One region of the Cupriavidus sp. WKF15 genome, then DNA from elsewhere that is predicted to be linked to it. Evidence: predicted binding sites of a transcription regulator. Region 1 holds the regulator's gene; the other holds the start of a gene.

Region 1 (10,398 bases):
GCGGGCTGACGTTGTAGCTGCCCTTGAACGTTACGCGTTGCGCGCTGCCCGCTTCCTCGCCGCCTGCCGGCATGCGATAGACCTGCGGGGCACCGCCGCGGTCGCTGGTGAAATAGATGCTCTTGCCGTCCGGCGAATACTGCGGCTCGGTGTCGATGGCGCTGCTGCGGGTCAGGCGGCGGATGCCCGAACCATCGGCATTGACCTGGTACACCTGGGTGTTGCCGTCGCGCGAAAGCGCCACGGCCAGGTGCTGGCCATCCGGCGACCACGACGGCGCGCTGTTGTTGCCCTTCTGGTTGGACACCAGCGTGCGCTTGCCCGTGGCCAGGTCGTGCACGTACACCACCGGCTTCTTGGCCTCGAACGAGACATAGGCCACGCGGCGGCCGTCCGGCGACCACGACGGCGAGATGATGGGCTCGTTGCTGGTCAGCGCGACCTGCGAGTTCTGGCCGTCCGAATCGGAAATCAGCAGCTGGTAGCGGCCGCCGACGCGCGATACGTAGGACAGGCGCGTGGCAAACACGCCGCGCTCGCCGAGCAGCTTCTCGTAGATGTAGTCGGCGATCTTGTGGGCCGTCACGCGCAGTTGGGCCTGGTTGACGTTGTACGCCAGGCCGCCCAGGCTCTGCCCCTTGACGGTGTCGTACAGGCGGAAGCGCACTTCGTACTGGCCGTTGCCCGAGGGGGTCACGCTGCCGGCGACGAACGCATCGGCACCGCGGCTCTTCCAGCTGCCGAGATCGACATTGGCCGACTCGGCCACCGTGGCGCCACCCGGATCAACGTTGCGGAAACGGCCGCTGCGCGCGAGGTCGCTGCGGATGATGGCGGTCAGGTTCTGCGGGGCCTGGGCCTCGCCCTGGAAATTCGCCGTGGCGACCGGGAACTGGCTCGAGCCAACCCCCGAAATCTCAACATTCAGCTGCGCCTGTGCGGCGCCGGCGGACAAGGCCAGCGCGGTGGCCAGCCAGGCCATCAGCGCGTGGCGGCCGACGAGCCGGGTTGCGGCTCCGATTGCGGCCTGGTTTGCTTGGTGCCGCTTCGCGGACAGCCAGTTGGGGGCCCAAAGCTTTCGCATGCTGCTCCTCAGTCGATTTCAGGATTCATCGGGCACGGCGGGCAGACAGCAGAACAGGCGTGGATGCGCACGGCGCATGCCCGTTCCACGTGCGTATCGCACGCTGCCGGCCGCGTCAGGCAACCTGTCATGGTAGCGGTGGGACTGGCACCGGTTAATGAAGGTTGCATTATGTTGCAATTCATGGCGCCCGGGTCACCTAATCCTTGGGACGGAAAGTGATGGTGAAGCCGGCAGGCGCCTTGCCATTCTCGTCGCGCGGCAGCGGGTCCGAGCGCTCGACGGCGCGCAGCACGGCGTTATCCCAAGCCGAATTGCCACTGGACTTGCTCAGCCGCGCCGACATCAGCGACCCGTCCGGCGCCAGCTGCACGGACACCACGGCAGTCGGGTTGCCCGGCACATCCTCGGTGAACACGATGTTGGGCTTGACCTTGCGACGCACGCGATCGGCATACCCTGGCGAAGCCTTGCCACCACCGCCAGCACCCGCACCGGCCGTACTGCCCACACCGCCACCGCCCTGGCCACCCGCGCCGGCGCCGCCGGCCAGAGCCTGCAGTCGCGCCAGCTCGCCCTTGCGCTGGGCATTGGCCGCAGCTTCGCGCTTGGCCTTGGCGTCGGCATCCGCCTTGGCCTTGGCTTGCGCGTCCGCCTTGGCCTTGGCGTCGGCCTCTGCCTTCGCCTTTGCCTGCGCGTCGGCCTTGGCCTTTGCCTCTGCCTTGGCTTCCGCTTCTGCCCGGGATTTCGCCTTGGCATCGGCTTCCGCTTTCGCCCTGGCCCTGGCATCGGCTTCCTTGCGCTCGCGCTCGCGCTCGGCTTGCTCGCGATGCAACTGCTCCTGCTGGGCGGCCTTTTTCTTCGCGTCTTCCTTGCGTTGCGCCTCCAGGCGCTCGGCTTGCTTGCGCTCGGCCTCCTGGCGCTCGCTTTCCTTGCGCTCCGCCTCTTTGCGTTCCGCTTCCTTACGTGCGGCTTCCTTGTGCGCAGCCTCTTCGCGCGCGGCCTGCTCGGCAGCGCGGCGCTTCTGGCGCTCCAGCGCGATATCGGCCTCTTCCTCGACCTTGCTCTTCACCTCGGGCGCCGGCGGCGCGGGACGCGGCTGCACCACCGGCTCGGGTGGCGCCGGCGGTGCGGGAGGCGGTGCGGTGGTGGCGGGAATCTCATCCCACAGCTCCGCTTCGGAACCGACCGGCGTGCTGCTCTGCCAATGCACGCCGTAGTACAGCACGATGCCGAGCAGCAGGTGCATGAAGAGCGCGAGCAGGAAGGAACGCAGGGTTCCCCGCTCCTTCACCGGCTGGTAAGGAAAGGCGGCAGCGGTCGTCATCGGGCGCGGCATTCGGACAGGCATCTCACGCAGCAAGCGCGTTCTACTTGGACTTCACCATCAGGCCGACGCGCTTGATGCCGTCGGCCTTGAGCACCGACATGACGTCGAGCACGGACTCGTATTTGACCGACCGGTCGGCGGCAATCACCACCGGCTGGTCCGGGTTCTCGTTCTGGCGCTGGTGCACGAATTCGAGCAGGCCGTTCTTGTCGAGCTGGCGCTCGAAGGAATTGCCGGCGTTGTCCTTGCCGCGCGCGGTCAGCGCACCGTCCTCGTGCACGGTCACGACGATCGGCGGCGCCTTCTGCTGCGGCGTGGCGTTGGCCACGGTCGGCAGGTCGACGACGGCGGGGCTGACGATCGGTGCCGCCACCATGAAGATGACCAGCAGCACGAGCATCACGTCGATATAAGGCACGACGTTGATCTCGGCACTGGCCCGGCGGCGCGATCCGCCGCGGCGCTGAATAGCTGCCATTGCTGTGCTCCCGGGCGTTCAGTCGGTCAGCGGGTCTGCCGCTGCAGGATGTTCAGGAATTCTTCCATGAAGCTCTCGAACCGGATCGCCAGGCGATCGATTTCCGTGGCGTAGCGGTTATAGGCGATCACGGCCGGGATTGCCGCAAACAGGCCGATTGCGGTTGCCACCAGCGCTTCGGCGATGCCGGGAGCCACCGATGCCAGCGTCGCCTGCTGCACGTTCGACAGGCCGCGGAAGGCGTTCATGATCCCCCACACGGTGCCGAACAGGCCGATATACGGGCTGACCGAGCCGACCGAGGCCAGGAACGGCAGGTGCGATTCGAGCACGTCCATTTCGCGCTGGTAGGCAGCGCGCATGGCGCGGCGGGCGGCGTCGAGCAGTGCGCTCGCTTCGTTGCCACGCTCGCGCGCCTTCAGGAATTCTCCCATGCCGGATTCGAAAATCCGCTCCAGCGCGCCGGTATTGTGCCGGTTGTTCACCGCACTGTTATATAGCGCCTGCAGGTCGCCGCCGGCCCAGAAGTCGCGCTCGAACCCTTCCGTCTGCGTGCGCGCCGAGCGCAGCGCCAGGTGCTTGCGGAAGATATAGGTCCAGGAGAACAGCGACATGACGAGCAGCAGCGCCATGACGGCCTGTGCGAGCAGGCTGGCGTGCATCACCAGCGAAATGATCGACAGGTCTTGCGTGACGGTCACGGGATTCATCGGGCGGTCTTGATGGTAGCCAGGACAGGGGCGGGAATGGGAGATGGACGGAAAGTGCTTCGATCGACACAGCCAACGCGGATCTGGCCGCTGGCGAGCAAGGTTTCGCCGCGCCATGCCTCTTGCGCGAACTGCACCGATGCGGGTCCTACGCGTTCAATGCGTGTGCGGATCTCAAGCTGGTCGTCGAGTCGGGCAGGCGCATTGTAGTCGAGCGCTGTGCTGCGGACGATGAACACCACGCCGGCCTTATCAGCCAGCGCCTGCTGCTCGACGCCAAGCGAGCGCAGCCACTCGGTTCGGGCGCGCTCGAAGAATTTGAGATAGTTGGCGTAGAACACTACGCCGCCCGCGTCGGTGTCTTCCCAGTACACCCGCAGGGTCCAGACAAAGTTTGTCATGGCCGGGATTGTAACGGAGAGCGAGACGGCTTCGGTGTTAACCCGCAGGACGAGTTTGCAACAGCAAGTTGCGGGCCGCGCCGGGCCTGGCGTTGCGGGCCATAGGACGCGGCTTGCGGCAAATCCCCGCCTCACGCTACACTGCGCCCAACCATTCCATCTTGCGCGACTGGCGATGTCAGTGGGTACTACCACGAGGAAGCGCAAGTTCTCTGGCGTGAAGTTTCAAGCGCCTGCCGCTCGCCTGGGCAGCGAATGGGAAGCAGGGTGCGCCCTGCGCCGACGGTCCACGCAGTTCCGCCGGTGCCGGCCGCCAATCGCTTTCCCCGCGCGCCCTACCCCGAAGCAGTAATCGGATTCCCTTTTTTCAGACGAGTTTCGCCATGTTCGAACGCAGCCGCTATACGATCGACCAGATCGACCCCGAGGTCTTTGCCGCCATCCAGAAGGAGAACCAGCGCCAGGAAGATCACATCGAACTGATCGCCTCCGAGAACTACACCTCGCCGGCCGTGATGGCCGCGCAGGGCTCGCAGCTGACCAACAAGTACGCCGAGGGCTATCCTGGCAAGCGCTACTACGGTGGCTGCGAGTATGTCGACATGGTCGAGCAGCTCGCCATCGACCGCGTCAAGCAGCTGTTCGGCGCCGAAGCCGCCAACGTGCAGCCGAACTCGGGCTCGCAGGCCAACCAGGGCGTGTACTTCGCCGTGCTGAAGCCGGGCGACACCATCATGGGCATGAGCCTGGCCGAAGGCGGCCACCTGACTCACGGCATGGCCCTGAACATGTCGGGCAAGTGGTTCAACGTGGTCAGCTACGGCCTGAACGCGCAGGAAGACATCGACTACGACGCGCTGGAAAAGCTGGCCCACGAAAAGAAGCCGAAGCTGATCATCGCCGGCGCCTCGGCCTTCGCGCTGCGCATCGACTTCGAGCGCATCAGCAAGGTTGCCAAGGCGATCGGTGCCTACTTCATGGTCGACATGGCCCACTACGCCGGCCTGATCGCCGCGGGCGTCTACCCGAACCCGGTGCCGCACGCCGACTTCGTCACCACCACCACGCACAAGAGCCTGCGCGGCCCGCGTGGCGGCGTGATCCTGATGAAGGCCGAGCATGAGAAGGCCATCAACTCGTCGATCTTCCCGGGCATCCAGGGCGGTCCGCTGATGCACGTGATCGCCGGCAAGGCCGTGGCGTTCAAGGAAGCACTGACGCCGGAATTCAAGACTTACCAGGAACAGGTGGTCAAGAACGCCGCCGTGCTGGCCGAAACGCTGATCGCACGCGGCCTGCGTATCGTCTCGGGCCGCACCGAAAGCCACGTGATGCTGGTCGACCTGCGCGCCAAGAACATCACCGGCAAGGAAGCCGAGCGCATCCTGGGCGAAGCGCACCTGACGGTGAACAAGAACGCCATCCCGAACGATCCGGAAAAGCCGTTCGTGACCTCGGGCATCCGCGTCGGCTCGCCGGCCATGACCACGCGCGGCTTCAAGGAAGAAGAAGCGCGCATCGTCGCCAACCTGATCGCCGACGTGCTGGACAACCCGCACGACACTGGCAACATCGCCAGCGTGCGCGAGCAGGTGTCCGCACTGACCAAGCGTTTCCCGGTCTACGGCTGATGCCGCGCAAGGCCGCCCGCGAGGGCGGCCGGCAGCCCCGCGGGCGCGCCGTCGCGCCGCTTGCGGGCCTCGCCAACCCGCCCTGTTGCCGCAGAAGGACAAGATACCAAGGCGACGGGGCTCTAATCTGAAGGTGGTCAGGCATGAAATGCCCCTTTTGCGGACATTCCAATACCCAGGTGCTCGACACGCGCATGTCTGAAGACGGCGATGCCGTGCGCCGGCGCCGGCGCTGCGAAGCCTGCGACCGCCGCTTCACCACCTACGAACGGATCGAACTGTTCTTCCCGGCCATCGTCAAGAAGAACGGCTCGCGCGTGGACTACAGCCGCGCCAAGCTGAAGGACTCGATGCGCCTCGCGCTGCGCAAGCGCCCTGTTTCCGCCGAAGCCATCGACGAAGCCATCACCCGCATCGAAGAAAAGCTGCTGGCGCTTGGCCAGAAGGAAATTCCGAGCAGCCAGGTCGGTGAACTCGTCATGCGAGAGCTGCGCAAGCTCGACAAGATCGCCTATATCCGCTTTGCTTCGGTGTACCGCAGTTTCGAGGACGTTGCCGAGTTTTCCGATGTGCTGGCCGAGGTGACGTCAGGCAACCACAAGCGCTAGCGCCACGCGCTCAGCGTTCAGCGTTCCCAGCAATTCTGCAGGTACGCCGCCGGGTTCGCGCCGACGGTATTGAGCCGCGTGCCAATCTGGTCCAGCGCCACGGCGTCGACGTAAGCAAATTTGCCAGTTTCGCTACGTTCGTCTACGGACCGGCGACCCGCGGGGCGGTACTTTGACGACCTCATCTCTACCGTCGCCGAGTGCCATGCCGCCTTGTTTCCGCTCACTCCGTTACCGTCACGGCCACGTCATGGCCGAGTCGCTCTGCGCGCTGTTGCTCGTCAGCGTCGGCCTGATCCCGCTTGCCAGCGTGGGAGCCACGGCGCTGACGCGGCTACGCGGCCACGAGCAACTCGCCCAGGCCATGCGAGCCGCTGGAGAATTCGCGGAGACCGCGGCACTGGACGTCACACCGATGCACCAGTTCGATCCGCTCCCGTCCGAAAGCTGTCCGCGGCTACCAGACAAGGCGCAAGCCGTTTGCCAGGGTGGTGGCAAGCTGGCCATTGCCAGACTGGCAGCCGGAGAACCGGGTTCAGCAACCACGTTGCGGGGGATCGCGCTGTGGATGCAGCCATGAGATCGCGCCTTGCCCATGACTCTCCGCGCAAGCTGGCGGCGAGTGGCTTCACGCTGACGGAGATGATGGTCGGCCTGGCGCTGGGAATGGTGGTCACGGCGGTCGCCGGCACCGCGTTCCTGCTTTGCCGCGCAGCTTATCTCGCCACTGCGGAGCGGTCCCTGCTGGAGGAACGCGGGCAGCGCACGCTGAGTATCCTCTCCCTCCTGATCCGGCAGGGCGGCTGGCGTCCCGATCCCGCCGCCAGCGCGCCGGCGCAGCCCGCGATCAGCGGCGCGGACAATTGCGGCCAGCCATCCATGGCAGCCATTCCGGGCTGCGGCAAACCCGGTGTGGCGGGTAGCGACGCGCTGCTGATCCGCTTCAGCGGCAGCGGCCAGGCGCGCGATGCCGCCATGCCCGACCAGACCATGATCGACTGCAGTGGCTACGCCGTTGCCGCGCAGGGACCGGACACCTCCGCCGGCGCGAACTATGTCGCGGCAAATCTCGTCTACGTGGCCATCGCCAGCGATGGCGAGCCCCAATTGCTTTGCCGCTACCCGGCGCGCCGAAACGGGCGCATCGACGGCAGCGGCTGGACATCGGGCGCGATCGTGCGGGGCGTGGAGTCGATGCAGATTCGTTACGGCCTGCGCGAACACGACCAGAAACCCGGCATCTTCCTTCGTGCGGACGAGGTCAGCGCCCTGGGCGAAGACGCATGGCACCGCGTGACAGCGGTGCAGATAGCACTGGCCTTCCGGCTGGAAGGACGCAGCGCCACGCCACCGGGCATGCAGGCAACGGCCACCCATGCTCACATCGACAATGCCATCGCCGACGCCCTCGACACGCTCCCCGGATATAGCCGGAACACATGGCGGGTCTTCGCCACAACCATCCGCGTGCGAAATATGCCGCAATGTCTGGAGACATTGTGCTAGCCCCGCCCATGCCCTACATCCGCCCGATGCACGGCGGCGCGACACTGCTGTTCGCCGCAACGCTCCTGTTGCTCGCGGCATTCACTGCCGCCGCCACGCTGCAGTTCCTTCTCTCCACCCGCCAGCTCGCCACGTTGCAGCTCGACAGGGAAATCGCCTTCCGGGCTGCCGAAGTGGCGCTGCTGGATGGAGAGGCGGATCTGCTCGGTGCGGCAGCAGGCCGCGGTCGGCCTGAGCGTCTCGATCCGCTTCCGGCAAGCGGGACTTGCGGCAAGGGCATGCAGGCCGGAGTCTGCATGCCGGCTCCCGACAGCGTGCCCGTGTGGCAAGCGTGGCTGTCGGGCACGGGGCTCGCCGACGAAATCGGCGTGCCGTTTGGTACGTTTACCGGCAATGCGATGCCAACGTTGCCGCAAGGCATGGCCGGTGCGGTCATCCCGCCGCGCTATGTTGCCGAGCCGACTGGCGACGTCGCTGGCTCCAGCGGATACGGGCCGCAGCCGGCCGTCCCGCGCTTTCGCGTCACTGCAATCGGCTTTGGCCGGACCCGGGATACTACAGTCGTGGTCCAGAGCGTGATCCAGCCATGAGCCCGCTGACCATGATCGTCGTTGTCCTGGCCTGGCTCTTGCCGCTGTCGTCGGCTGCATGGGCCGGCACGGTTGCGGACATGCCCGCCGGCAATCTCCCCCTCGCATACCAGTCCCGCAACGGCGCTTATCCCTGGACCGGCCGCCTGTACGCACTTGGGTGGAGTCTGCAGCATCAAGCTCCGGAGACCGTCCCTCACGAGAGGCTCTGGGAAGCCGGCGCAGCGCTCGATGCCAAGCCGGTGGCCGCACGGCGTCTTTACACTTCGGTCGCCCCCACAGACCCGGACTCTGAACGCCTGGTACCGCTGCAGTGGCCCGCACTCGATGCGGCAGGTCCGCTCAAGGCACCCGGTGCAGGCAACGGCGTATCCGAGGGAGACAAGCTCGCGTGGCTGCGCGGCGAGCGCAACAACACCGCCTTGCGTCCGCGCGAGACGCGCATGGCCAATGCCCGTGTAGCGCGCGTGCTGGTCGTTCGCCCGCCGCAATGGCAACCCGGCAAAGCCGGCCATGCTGCCTTCCGGGAGCGGCATCGCACGCGGCCGCACATGGTCTGGCTGGGCACCACGGACGCGTTGTTGCATGGATTCGATGCCGTCAACGGCGAGGAGCTTGTCGCCTACCTGCCGCGGACTTTGCTGCCGCAGGCAATCGCCATGGCCGACCCGAATGGCGCGCTAGCACCCGCCCCCTGTCCACGACCGGAGGCGGCGGACGTAGTGATCCGCCGTGAGTGGCGTACCGTGCTGCTGTGCGGCATGCCGGGTGCGGCCAAGGGTGACAGTCCGCCTGGAGTGTTCGCGCTGGATATCACTGACCCAACGGAGCTCGCGCCGCTCCGGCTCTTGTGGGAAATGACAGCAACGGCCTCGCTGCCGCTATCTGCCCGTGGTCCGGTTCGCGCCGCGGCCTTTGCCGGCAACGACGGTCTCCGGTCGTTCGCTGTCACCACTGTCGACGCGCGCTCCGACAGCCCGGCATCCCGTCCGGGCCTGGCCCTGATACCGCTGGATCAAGCCGCAGGAGAATCCGCACAGACCTGGCCGCTGCCCGAGCGCGATTGCACCGGCGCACCGGTGACATCGGCAATTGCCGGCGTCAGTGTCCTGAGCGACATGACCGGGGCGACGCTGGCCATCTATGCCACCGACGATAGTGGCCAGCTCTGGCACTTCCCCTTAGCCGACGCTACGCGACGCCTTGCCCCGGGCACCCCGAGTTGCCGGCACCGGCTGCCGGTAGTCGCCGGGACGGAGCATGCGGAGCCTCCATTGCTGACGGGCTCTTCTGCTTCGCCGCTCGTCATATATGGCCAAGGCCGCGAAATCGCTGCCATTCCCTCCCGCTCGGGCGGGTCCCCAACCCGCATCACGGCCCAGCCCGCCGACGGAGGATTCCTGCTGCGCGCCCCGCCCGGCCAGCACGGCACGGCCGCCGAAGCCGGCTGGCATCTGACTCTGCCGAATCCCGGGGAACAGCTCGACGCGCTGAGCGATGCGTTTCCCGGCTACCTCCATTTCACGACCCGTGCCGCCGACGGGCTTCAGCGGGCCTATCTTGTGCTGGCGGCTACCGGCGAATCCGCGGGCCGTACCCAGGAAGGCGCACCGCTGCAGGCGTTCGTGACCGGACAGGCGGTCGCGGCCGAAGGCGGCTTCGTCCTGACGAGTACCCCAGGATCTGCCCCGCGTCAGCAAGCAGGTGCCAGCAGCACGCACGCTCACACGATCACGCTGTGGGCCGTGGACCAGGCGTCCGCCCGGCCGCTGTCGACGACCATCGCAACGCGCCGCACTGGCCGCATCAGCTGGCGCGAAGTCGTGGCTCCCATGCAGCGGGACGCCCCATGAGGCCCGCACCTCCCCCCGATCGCAAAGCCTCGGCGCAACAGGCGTTCAGCCTCATCGAGCTGTTGATCGCGCTCGCCATCTTGGCGATCCTCGCCGCAGTCGCCGTGCCGGCATGGAGCCAGTATCTTGAGCGCGGCTGGCGGACGCAGGCGCGCGCGGAGCTGGTCGCGGCGATGCTGGAGCTTGAGCAGCACGCGCTGGCGGCCG
Region 2 (10,398 bases), 500 kb from region 1:
TGACCGCGTCCTGGCCGAGCATGGCATCGACCACGAACAGCGTTTCCGCGGGCTTCAGTTCGGCGTGCAGCGCGGCGATTTCCTGCATCATCGCCTCGTCGATACCCAGGCGGCCCGCGGTATCGACGATCAGCACGTCGTGGTAATGCTTGCGCGCCCAGTCCACCGCCGCGCGGGCGATGTCCACCGGCTTCTGCTCAGGCTGCGACGGGAAGAACTCGGCACCCACCTGTTCGGACACGGTCTTCAGCTGGGCGATAGCGGCCGGGCGGTACACGTCGCACGAGACCGTCAGCACCTTCTTCTTTTTGTTCTCTTTGAGCCACTTCGCCAGCTTGCCGACGGTGGTGGTCTTGCCGGCGCCCTGCAGGCCGGCCATCAGGATGATCGCGGGCGGCTGCACGGCCAGGTTCAGCTCGGCGCTCTTGGCGCCGGTGACCGCTTCCTCGCCGCCGATCACCGCGGTCAGCTCGCGCTGCACCACGCCGACCAGCGCCTGGCCCGGGGTCAGGCTGGCGACCACATCCTCGCCCATTGCCTTTTCCTTGACGCGGGCGATGAATTCGCGCACGACCGGCAGGGCCACGTCGGCCTCCAGCATGGCCAGGCGCACTTCGCGCAGCATTTCGGCGGTATTGGCCTCGGTCAGGCGGGCCTCGCCGCGCATGGTCTTGACGACCCGCGCCAGGCGTTGAGTGAGATTGTCCAGCATGGCAGGAATGGGGGAAGAAAGGGCTGTGTTGCGGCCTCTGTTACCGCGTTAGCCGCCCGCCACTGGCAGGAGGCACTAAGGTAAACTGCGCAAATGGCCATTGTACTGTATGCCCTGACGGCACTTCTCTATTGCGGCCTGGCCTTGCACGGCTGGGCAACCCGCAATCCGCGGCTCGCCGCCGCCGGTGGCCACGCCAATGGCGCGGCGTCGGCCGTGCTGACGGCCAACGGCGGCCCGGCGGCCCACGCAGCGCGGCACGGCGACGTGCAGCCGGCGTGGTGGCACCTGCTGATGGCCGGCGTGCTGGCCAGCCACGGCATGCTGCTGCACGAGACCATCTTCCCGGCCGACCGCATGGTGTTCGGCTTTGCCTTTGCGCTGTCGGCCATGCTGTGGCTGGGCGTGGGCATCTACTGGATCGAGAGCTTCTTCTTCTCGCTCGCCGGGCTGGGGCTGATCGTGATCCCGGTGGCGCTCGTCGCCAGCCTGATGCCGCTGGCCTTCCCGGGCTCGCTGATCCTGGGCTATGCCGCGCAGCCGCTGTTCAAGCTGCACTTCATCATCGCCAACGTGGCCTATGGCCTGTTCACGCTGGCCGCATTCCACGCCTTCCTGATGCTGCTGGCCGAGCGCCGCCTGCATGGCTTCAAGCATGCGCCGGCGCGCCCCGGCAGCGGCAAGCCCAAGGCGCCGGCCGAGCAGTGGCTGGGCCGCTGGCTGGACCTGCTGCCGCCGCTGCTGACGCTGGAAAAGCTGCTGTTCCGCCTGATCGGCGCGGGCTTCGTGCTGCTGACGCTGACGATCGCCTCGGGCTTGCTGTTCTCCGAAGAGCTGTTCGGCCGGGCCTTCCGGCTCGACCACAAGACCGTGTTCGCGCTGATCTCCTGGGCGATGTTCGGCGGCATCCTGGCCGGGCGGCTTTTCCGCGGCTGGCGCGGCCGCGTGGCGCTGCGCTGGGTGATTGCGTCGTTTGGCATCCTGCTGCTGGCCTACGTCGGCAGCCGCTTCGTGATCGAAGTGATCCTGCACCGGCTCTGAGACCGCCATGGCAAGAATCCTTATCCTGCTGGCCGTGGTGCTGGGGGTCATCTGGTGGCTGCGGTCCCGCGCCGAATCGCGCCAGCAGCAAGCTGCCCGCACATCGCGCTCGGCCAATAACGCCTCCCGCGACGACAGCGCCGAGGCCATGGTCCAGTGCGCCCACTGCGGCGTGCACCTGCCGCGCAGCGAGGCCATTGCCTGGCACGGCCTGCACTACTGCCGGCGCAGCCACCTGCCGGACGACAGCGGCGACCACGCATGATCACGGCGCGGCCGACGAACATCGCCCGGCACGCCACGTGGCACGGCTTTGCGCAACTGTGGCGCCAGCCCGAGCCGACTGACTTCCACTGGCGCCTGCTGCGCTACTTCTGCTGGACCCGCGTGGCCGTCGGCCTGCTGCTGCTGGCCTTCGCCATGATGCAGCGCGGCGCCGTGACGCACGGTGCTCCGCTGATGCTGCCGTTCCAGCTTGCATTGCCCGCCTACCAATCGGCGGGCATGCGCCTGGCCGTGCCCTACCTGGGCATTGCGCTGGCCATGCTGGCCGGCACGCTATGGCGGCGGCGCTTCCACCTGCGCGTGCGGCTGCAGGTGCTGGCCGACCTGGCCATGCTCGGCCTGATCTACGAGACCCTGGGCCAGAATGGCCATGCCGACGGGCTGGCCATGATCTTCCTGCTGCCGGCGCTGGAAGCAGGCGCGCTCACCAGCCTGCTGTTCGCGCTGTTTGCCGCCTCGGTCTCGGCGCTGGTGGTCATGGCACACCCGTTCATGCAGACCATCCTGCTGCGCCAGGCCGATGCCGGCCTGCTCGGCTCGGGCCTGTACGGGCTGGTGTTCATGATCGCGGCGCTGCTGATGTACATGCTGGCGTACCGCCAGGTGGCGCAGGAAAGGCTGGCGCTCGCGCGCGAACAGGAACTGCGGCTGCAGCAGCTCGTCAACCGGCTGATGGTCAACGACATGCAGGACGGCGTGATGCTGGTGCGCGCCAACGGCATGGTGGTGGCGGCCAACCCGGCAGCCGTGGTGCTGCTGGGCGTGCAGCCGCACGAACGCGCCTACTCGCGCCGCGCGCGGGAAGGCGAGGGCGACGGGGAGGGCGGCCAGGTCGCGATATTCGACCTGCGCCGCATCCCGCGCCTGCAGCCGCTCATGGAAATGCTGCGCGACTGGCTGCGCCGCAAGGACGACGTGCCGCGCATCCTGCAACTGCTGCCGATCGTCTCGCGTTCCGCGCCGCCGGGCGGCGGTACGCTGCACACGCGGCTGCGGCTGCGTTTCGTGCTGCCGGGCCTGGCCGGACTGCGCAATTCCATCAGCAGTACCTCGACCTTGCCGTCCAGCCTCGACACCGCCGCGTGGAACGAGCTGACGCCAGAGGTCGCGACGCGCCTGCGCCTGGCTATCGCCCAGCAGGAAGCCATGGCCTGGTCCCCCGACGACGAGGCCCTGCTGCGCAGCGAAATGCGCGACACCGTGCTGGTCCATATCGAAAGCTGGGAGCGCATTGCCGAGCAGGTCCAGCAGGAAAAGCTCGCCGCCATGGGCCGGCTGGTGGCCAGCGTCGCCCACCAGATCCGCAACCCGCTGGCCGCCATCAGCCAGGCCAGCGAGCTGCTTGGCGACGGCGCGCGCGTGGGCGACGGCGTCGAATCGGACGTCGATGCACGGCTGCTGCGCATCATCCATGACAACGTGCGGCGGCTGGACCAGGTCGTCTCCGACGTGCTGCAGCTCTCGCGCCGCCCGCGCACGGGCCGCAGCACCGCGCAGCTTGCGCAGGCGTTGCCCGAGATCGTCGACCGCTGGCGCCTGGAAATGCGTTCGCGCCTGCCGCGCGCTGGCGACACGTGCCAGCCGGGCCGCGGCGAGGTCAACCCGAATGCCGTCCGCGTAACGGTCGACGTGGCACAGCCGGTCGTCTTCGACACTTCGCAGCTCCAGCAGGTACTCGGCAACCTGCTCGACAACGCATGGCGTTATTGCAGCCGCCTGCCGGGCGCCATCCGCCTGCTCGCCCACGCGCTGGACCAGCACCATGCCGAGCTGATCGTCTGGAACGATGGCACCGAGATTCCGCGCGAACACCAGCGCAGCCTGTTCGAACCGTTCTTCACCAGCAATGCGCAGGGCACCGGGCTGGGCCTGTTCATGGCGCGCGAGCTGTGCGGCGCCAACGACGCGCAGGTCCGCTACGGCACCATCGCGCTCGACGACCTGCTCGAGCGCACCGGCCTGCTGGCCGCGCCGCGCGATACACTGCCCGCCAAGGCCTTCGTACTGACGCTGCGCATCGACACCGGCGATGCGGCCTCGCCAGACACGAAGATCCACTGAACTTCCGCACCTGACACGCCGCTCCATGCCACCCAGAACGCCCGGCCTTGATCCCATCCTCGTGATCGACGACGAGGCAGACCTGCGCGAGCTGCTCGATATTTCCATCCGCCGCATGGGGCATGACGTGGTGCTGGCCGGCTCGCTGGCCGAAGCGCGCGAGAAGCTCGCGCAGCGCCGCTACAGCCTGGTGCTGACCGATATGCGCCTCGGCGACGGCCTGGGCATCGAGATCGTGCGGCAGCTTTCGGCCGCGCCGGAACGCGTGCCCGTGGCAGTCATCACCGCCTACGGCAGTGCCGACAACGCTGTCGAAGCCCTCAAGGCCGGCGCGTTCGACTACATCGCCAAGCCGGTGTCGCTGGACCAGTTGCGCAGCCTGGTGATGAACGCGCTGGGCCGGCACCAGCAGCGCGAAGACCAGGATCAAGCCGCCGCCGACGCAAGCCTGGCGGCCGACCGCGCCGCCGCGCTGCTGCCCGGCCACTCGCCGGCCATGCAGGAGGTGCGGCGCTCGCTCTCGCGCCTGGCGCGCAGCATGGCGCCGGTGGTGATCAGCGGCGAATCGGGCAGCGGCAAGGAGCGCGCCGCACAGGCCATCCACGCCACCAGCGCGCGCGCCGCGCATCCGTTCGTGGCGGTGAACTGCGGCGCCATCCCCGAAAACCTGATGGAGTCCGAGTTCTTCGGCTACGTCAAAGGCGCGTTCACCGGTGCAGACGCCGAGCGCGGCGGCTTCTTCCAGTCCGCCAACGGCGGCACGCTGCTGCTCGACGAGGTGGCCGACCTGCCGCTGGCCATGCAGGTCAAGCTGCTGCGCGCGCTGCAGGAGCGCCGCGTTCGCAAGATCGGCGCCAGCCGCGAAGATGCCGTCGATGTACGCGTGATGTGCGCGAGCCACAAGGACCTTGCCGCCATGGTCTCGGCCGGCCTGTTCCGCCAGGACTTGTACTACCGGCTCAATGTGCTGGAACTGCGCATGCCGACGCTGCGCGAGCGTGCCGAGGATATCCCCGTGCTCGCGCGCGCCATCCTCGAACACCTGGCCGTGCGCTACGGCGACCCGCGTCCGCGCCGCCTGTCGCAGGCCGCGCTGGAGCGGCTGGTGGCCTATCCGTTCCCGGGCAATGTGCGCGAGCTGGAGAACCTGCTCGAACGCGCCTATGCGTTTGCCGAGTCTGAGGACATCCAGGTGGCCGACCTGGGCCCGCTCGACGCCAATCTGGAACGCGCGGCGCTGCGTGCGGCGCCGTCGCCGCTGACCCCGTACACGCCATGGGCCGGCGGCTGGGCGCCGATGGGGATCATGCCCGCCGAGCCCGCGCCGGTCCCCATGCCCGCGCAGGCCGCAGCCGAGCCGGAGCCGGACGCCGTTGCCGTGGCAGCAGACCTGCCCGATGCCGCCGAGCGCGCCTGCCGGGGCGTGGTGTTCCCGATCGACCTGCAGGCCAGGCTCGAAAACGTGGAGCGCGAGATCATCCTGCAGGCGCTGTCGCAGACCGGCTTCAACCGTACGGCCGCGGCGCCGCTGCTGGGCCTGAACCTGCGTCAGCTGCGCTACCGCATCCAGCAGCTCGATATCCGCGAAGGGCGCGACGAGCGCGAGGAAGGGGAGGGCGCGGCATGAAGGCCCCGGCTTCCGCCTCTGTCCCCGCCAGCTTCCTTCCGGACGCCGAAGGCTGGGTGCCGGCCGCGCGCCGCGTGCCGTCGCCCAATTTCGATGACCGCCCGGAGGGCATGCCGGTCGACCTGGTGGTGCTGCACAACATCAGCCTGCCGCCGGGCCAGTTCGGCAGCGGCGATATCGAGGCGTTCTTCCAGAACAGGCTCGACCCCGACCGCCACCCGTTCTTCGCCACGATTCACCAGGTGCAGGTCTCCGCCCACTTCCTGGTCCGGCGCGACGGCGAACTCGTGCAGTTCGTGCCTTGCGGCAAGCGCGCATGGCATGCAGGCCTGTCTGACTTCTTCGGCCGCGGCCGCTGCAATGACTTCTCGGTCGGCATCGAGATCGAAGGCGCCGATGACCAGCCATTCACCGCCGCCCAGTACGCCACCACCGCCACGCTGGTAAAGGCCCTGCGCACCACTTTGCCGGTGCAGGCGATTGCCGGACACAGCGACATCGCCCCGGGCCGCAAGACCGACCCCGGGCCGCACTTCGACTGGGACCGTTTCGCGCGTCTCGCCGACGTTCCGCAAAACCTGTTACCCTACCGCCCCTCGCACAGTTAGGGTGCTTGCGGCGTCGCCAAGGGGCTGCCACAGCACCATGTCGGCGCGATGTCACATGCCAATTCCCCACGCCCGTGTGGGGCTATCGGACGCGTCGCTCGGATAAAAAAAATTTCCAAAAAATGTGCGTTTGCGCACGACTTGGCGCGATCCCTTGTCGCAGCGCGGTTCCCGGGAATGTGGCGCCGCCGCACTTGTCATCCGGGTGTCGCAACCACGCTTGTCAAGACTGGTCATTCGGTTTTCTTTCACTATACTTGGGCCAGATTTCCGCAGTGACCACTATATGTAGTAGTTCAACCGGGGAGCTGGCCTAGCAACGAGGGGCGCTGTCGCAGACGTGGCGATAGTGGTTGAAACCCTGATGTGGGGCCGGCGCATCACAAGAGTCCCTGGCGAAATGTTTAGCAAAAGGCAGTCAGTCCAGCCGCCGCCAACGCACGGCCGGACGCTTTCGCAGCCGCATTTCGCCAGGGACTCTTTTGTCTCTTAAAACAGGCTAAAAAGACAGGAGTTCTTATGCAGACGGCCCAGAACGAAATCACCACGGGCGCAGCGGGCGCCGCCGGTATTGCAGGTACCGAGCAACAGGCCCCCGCGACCCAAGCCGGCACGACGAACTACCAGGATTACAAGATCATCCGCCGCAACGGCGCCGTGGTGGCGTTCGAGCCGTCCAAGATCACCGTCGCCATGACCAAGGCCTTCCTGGCCGTCAACGGCGGCCAGGGTGCCGCTTCGGCCCGCGTGCGCGAGGTCGTCGAGCAACTGACCGGCAACGTGGTGCGCGCGCTGGTGCGCAGCCGCCCGAGCGGTGGCGCCATCCATATTGAAGACGTGCAGGATCACGTCGAACTGGCCCTGATGCGCTCGGGCGAGCACGAAGTGGCCCGTTCCTACGTGCTGTACCGCGAAAAGCGCGCCCAGGAGCGCGCCAGCGCCAGCGCGCAGGCCGTGGCCCGCGTGCAGGAAGCCGGCATCCAGTTCAACGTGACCGACGGTGGCGTGAGCAAGCCGCTGGACATCGTCGCGCTGCACGCCCTGCTCGACAACGCCTGCGCCGGCCTGGGCAAGGCCGTCAGCGCCGAGCCGATCCTCAAGGAAACGCTGAAGAACCTGTACGAAGGCGTGCCGATGACGCAGGTGTACGACTCCGCCATCCTGGCCGCGCGTACCCTGATCGAAAAGGACCCGGACTACAGCCAGGTCACCGCCCGTATCCTGCTGCACACCATCCGCAAGGAAATCCTGGGCGCCGAAGTGACGCAGGCCGAAATGACCACGCGTTACGCCGAGTACTTCCCCAAGTTCATCGCCCGCGGTATCGCCGCCGAGCTGCTGGACGAGAAGCTGGCCACCTTCGACCTGGCCCGCCTGGGCGCGGCGCTGGACGCCGGCCGCGACTTCCAGTTCAACTACCTGGGCCTGCAGACCCTGTATGACCGCTACTTCCTGCACATCGACGAGACCCGCATCGAGATGCCGCAGGCATTCTTCATGCGCGTCGCCATGGGCCTGGCCCTCAACGAAACCGACCGCGAAGCGCGCGCCATCGAGTTCTACCAGCTGCTGTCGTCGTTCGACTTCATGTCGTCCACGCCGACCCTGTTCAACTCGGGCACCCAGCGCTCGCAGCTGTCGTCGTGCTACCTGACCACCGTCTCGGACGACCTGGAAGGCATCTACGAGGCGCTCAAGGAAAACGCGCTGCTGTCCAAGTTCGCCGGCGGCCTGGGCAATGACTGGACCAACGTGCGCGCACTGGGCTCGCACATCAAGGGCACCAACGGCAAGTCGCAGGGCGTGGTCCCGTTCCTGAAGGTGGTGAACGACACCGCCGTGGCCGTGAACCAGGGCGGCAAGCGCAAGGGCGCCGTCTGCGCCTACCTGGAAACGTGGCACCTGGACATCGAAGAATTCCTGGAGCTGCGCAAGAACACCGGCGACGACCGCCGCCGCACCCACGACATGAACACGGCCAACTGGATTCCGGACCTGTTCATGAAGCGCGTGATGGAAAACGCCGAATGGACGCTGTTCTCGCCGTCCACCTGCCCGGACCTGCACGACAAGGTTGGCAAGGAATTCGAAAAGGCCTACCTCGGCTACGAAGCCAAGGCCGCCAACGGCGAACTGAAGCTGTTCAAGAAGGTCCCGGCCATGCAGCTCTGGCGCAAGATGCTGGGCATGCTGTTCGAAACCGGCCACCCGTGGATCACCTTCAAGGATCCTTGCAACATCCGCAGCCCGCAGCAGCACGTCGGCGTCGTCCACAGCTCCAACCTGTGCACGGAAATCACGCTGAATACCAACGACAGCGAAATCGCCGTGTGCAACCTGGGTTCGGTGAACCTGGTGGCCCACCTGGCCAGGCAGGCTGACGGCTCGTACGCGCTCGACCACGCCAAGCTGCAGAAGACCATCCGCACCGCCATGCGGATGCTGGATAACGTCATCGACATCAACTACTACGCTGTCGAGAAGGCCCGCAATTCCAACCTGCGCCACCGTCCGGTCGGCATGGGCATCATGGGCTTCCAGGACTGCCTGCACGTGCTGCGCACGCCGTACGCCAGCGACGCCGCGGTGAAGTTCTCCGACACCTCGATGGAAGCCGTGTGCTACTACGCCTACCAGGCCTCCACCGAGCTGGCCGAAGAGCGTGGCCGCTACGAGACCTACGCCGGCTCGCTGTGGGACCGCGGCATCCTGCCGCAGGACTCGCTCAAGCTGCTGGCCGAAGAGCGCGGCGGCTACCTGGACGTGGATCTGTCGAGCACGATGGACTGGGACAGCCTGCGTGCCCGCATCAAGCAGCACGGCATGCGCAACTCGAACTGCATCGCGATCGCGCCGACCGCCACGATCTCGAACATCATCGGCGTGTCCGCCTGCATCGAGCCGACGTTCCAGAACCTGTACGTCAAGTCCAACCTGTCGGGCGAGTTCACCGTGGTCAATGACTACCTGGTGCGCGACCTGAAGGAACGCGGCCTGTGGGACGAAGTGATGGTCGCCGACCTGAAGTACTTCGACGGCTCGCTGTCGCGCATCGACCGCATTCCGCAAGACCTGCGCGACATCTACGCCACCGCGTTCGAAGTCGAGCCGACCTGGCTGGTGGAAGCCGCCAGCCGCCGCCAGAAGTGGATCGACCAGGCCCAGTCCCTGAACATCTACATGGCCGGCGCCTCGGGCAAGAAGCTGGACGACACCTACAAGCTGGCCTGGCTGCGCGGCCTGAAGACCACGTACTACCTGCGCACCATGGCCGCCACGCACGTGGAGAAGTCCACCGTGTCGCGCGGCTCGCTGAACGCGGTGTCGTCGGGCAGCGACAGCGGCTCCGCCCTGGACGCGGCTGCTGCATTGGCCCCGGCCATGCCGGAAGCGGAAGGCGCGGTCTGCACGATGCGCCCGGGTGACCCTGGCTTTGAAGAGTGCGAAGCCTGCCAGTAATCAGGCAGTAGAGACTTAACGCAGTAACCAACCACCCCCGGGGTTTGCACCCCTCTCCCGCGAGCGGGAGAGGGGCCGGGGGAGAGGGCCGGCGCCACCACAACGTGAGCCGTCATTTCTGACCACCGCGCCCCCCAATCGAATCACGGAGAACCACATCATGCTGAGCTGGGACGACGACGTTCAAGCCACCCCGCAGGCCGCACCGCAGCCTGCCCTGCAACCCGCTGCATCGGCTGCCACCGCTGACCAGCAAGGCGTGCTGCCGTCGAGCGCCACGCAAGCCGGCATCCTGGGCAACAACCCCAACGCCGCCGCCGCGCAGAGCAACCGCCGCGTCAACGCCGCCGACAAGCGCGTGATCAACGGCTCGACCGACGTCAACCAGCTCGTCCCGTTCAAGTACAAGTGGGCGTGGGAAAAGTACCTGGCCGGCTGCGCCAACCACTGGATGCCGCAGGAAATCAACATGTCGCGCGACATCGCCACGTGGAAGGACCCGAACGGCCTGACCGAGGACGAGCGCCGCATCATCAAGCGCAACCTGGGCTTCTTTGTCACGGCCGACTCGCTGGCCGCCAACAACATCGTGCTGGGCACCTACC

Evidence for each region. The regulator NrdR, encoded in region 1, represses ribonucleotide reductase genes. The targets are predictions, from matches to a motif close to CACNANATNTNGTG.
Region 2: a site for NrdR is predicted at 6,615-6,628, ahead of CupriaWKF_RS14620 (ribonucleoside-diphosphate reductase subunit alpha). Genes of this name have one in related genera too.

What each region holds. Positions count from the first base shown of each region.
Region 1 is NZ_CP119572.1:2,652,874-2,663,271, forward strand. Features, by position in the region: gene tolB (Tol-Pal system beta propeller repeat protein TolB) at 1-1,084, opposite strand, end outside; gene tolA (cell envelope integrity protein TolA) at 1,284-2,435, opposite strand; gene tolR (protein TolR) at 2,455-2,892, opposite strand; gene tolQ (protein TolQ) at 2,919-3,602, opposite strand; gene ybgC (tol-pal system-associated acyl-CoA thioesterase) at 3,599-4,003, opposite strand; ZMP/ZTP riboswitch at 4,159-4,260, shown strand; gene glyA (serine hydroxymethyltransferase) at 4,387-5,634, shown strand; gene nrdR (transcriptional regulator NrdR) at 5,778-6,242, shown strand; gene CupriaWKF_RS12415 (hypothetical protein) at 6,493-6,822, shown strand; gene CupriaWKF_RS12420 (PilW family protein) at 6,819-7,748, shown strand; gene CupriaWKF_RS12425 (hypothetical protein) at 7,742-8,338, shown strand; gene CupriaWKF_RS12430 (PilC/PilY family type IV pilus protein) at 8,335-10,191, shown strand; gene CupriaWKF_RS12435 (prepilin-type N-terminal cleavage/methylation domain-containing protein) at 10,188-10,398, shown strand, end outside.
Region 2 is NZ_CP119572.1:3,148,409-3,158,806, reverse strand. Features, by position in the region: gene ffh (signal recognition particle protein) at 1-712, opposite strand, end outside; gene ccsA (cytochrome c biogenesis protein CcsA) at 806-1,753, shown strand; gene CupriaWKF_RS14640 (PP0621 family protein) at 1,761-2,018, shown strand; gene CupriaWKF_RS14635 (histidine kinase dimerization/phospho-acceptor domain-containing protein) at 2,015-4,099, shown strand; gene CupriaWKF_RS14630 (sigma-54 dependent transcriptional regulator) at 4,125-5,726, shown strand; gene ampD (1,6-anhydro-N-acetylmuramyl-L-alanine amidase AmpD) at 5,723-6,334, shown strand; gene CupriaWKF_RS14620 (ribonucleoside-diphosphate reductase subunit alpha) at 6,854-9,793, shown strand; gene CupriaWKF_RS14615 (ribonucleotide-diphosphate reductase subunit beta) at 9,954-10,398, shown strand, end outside.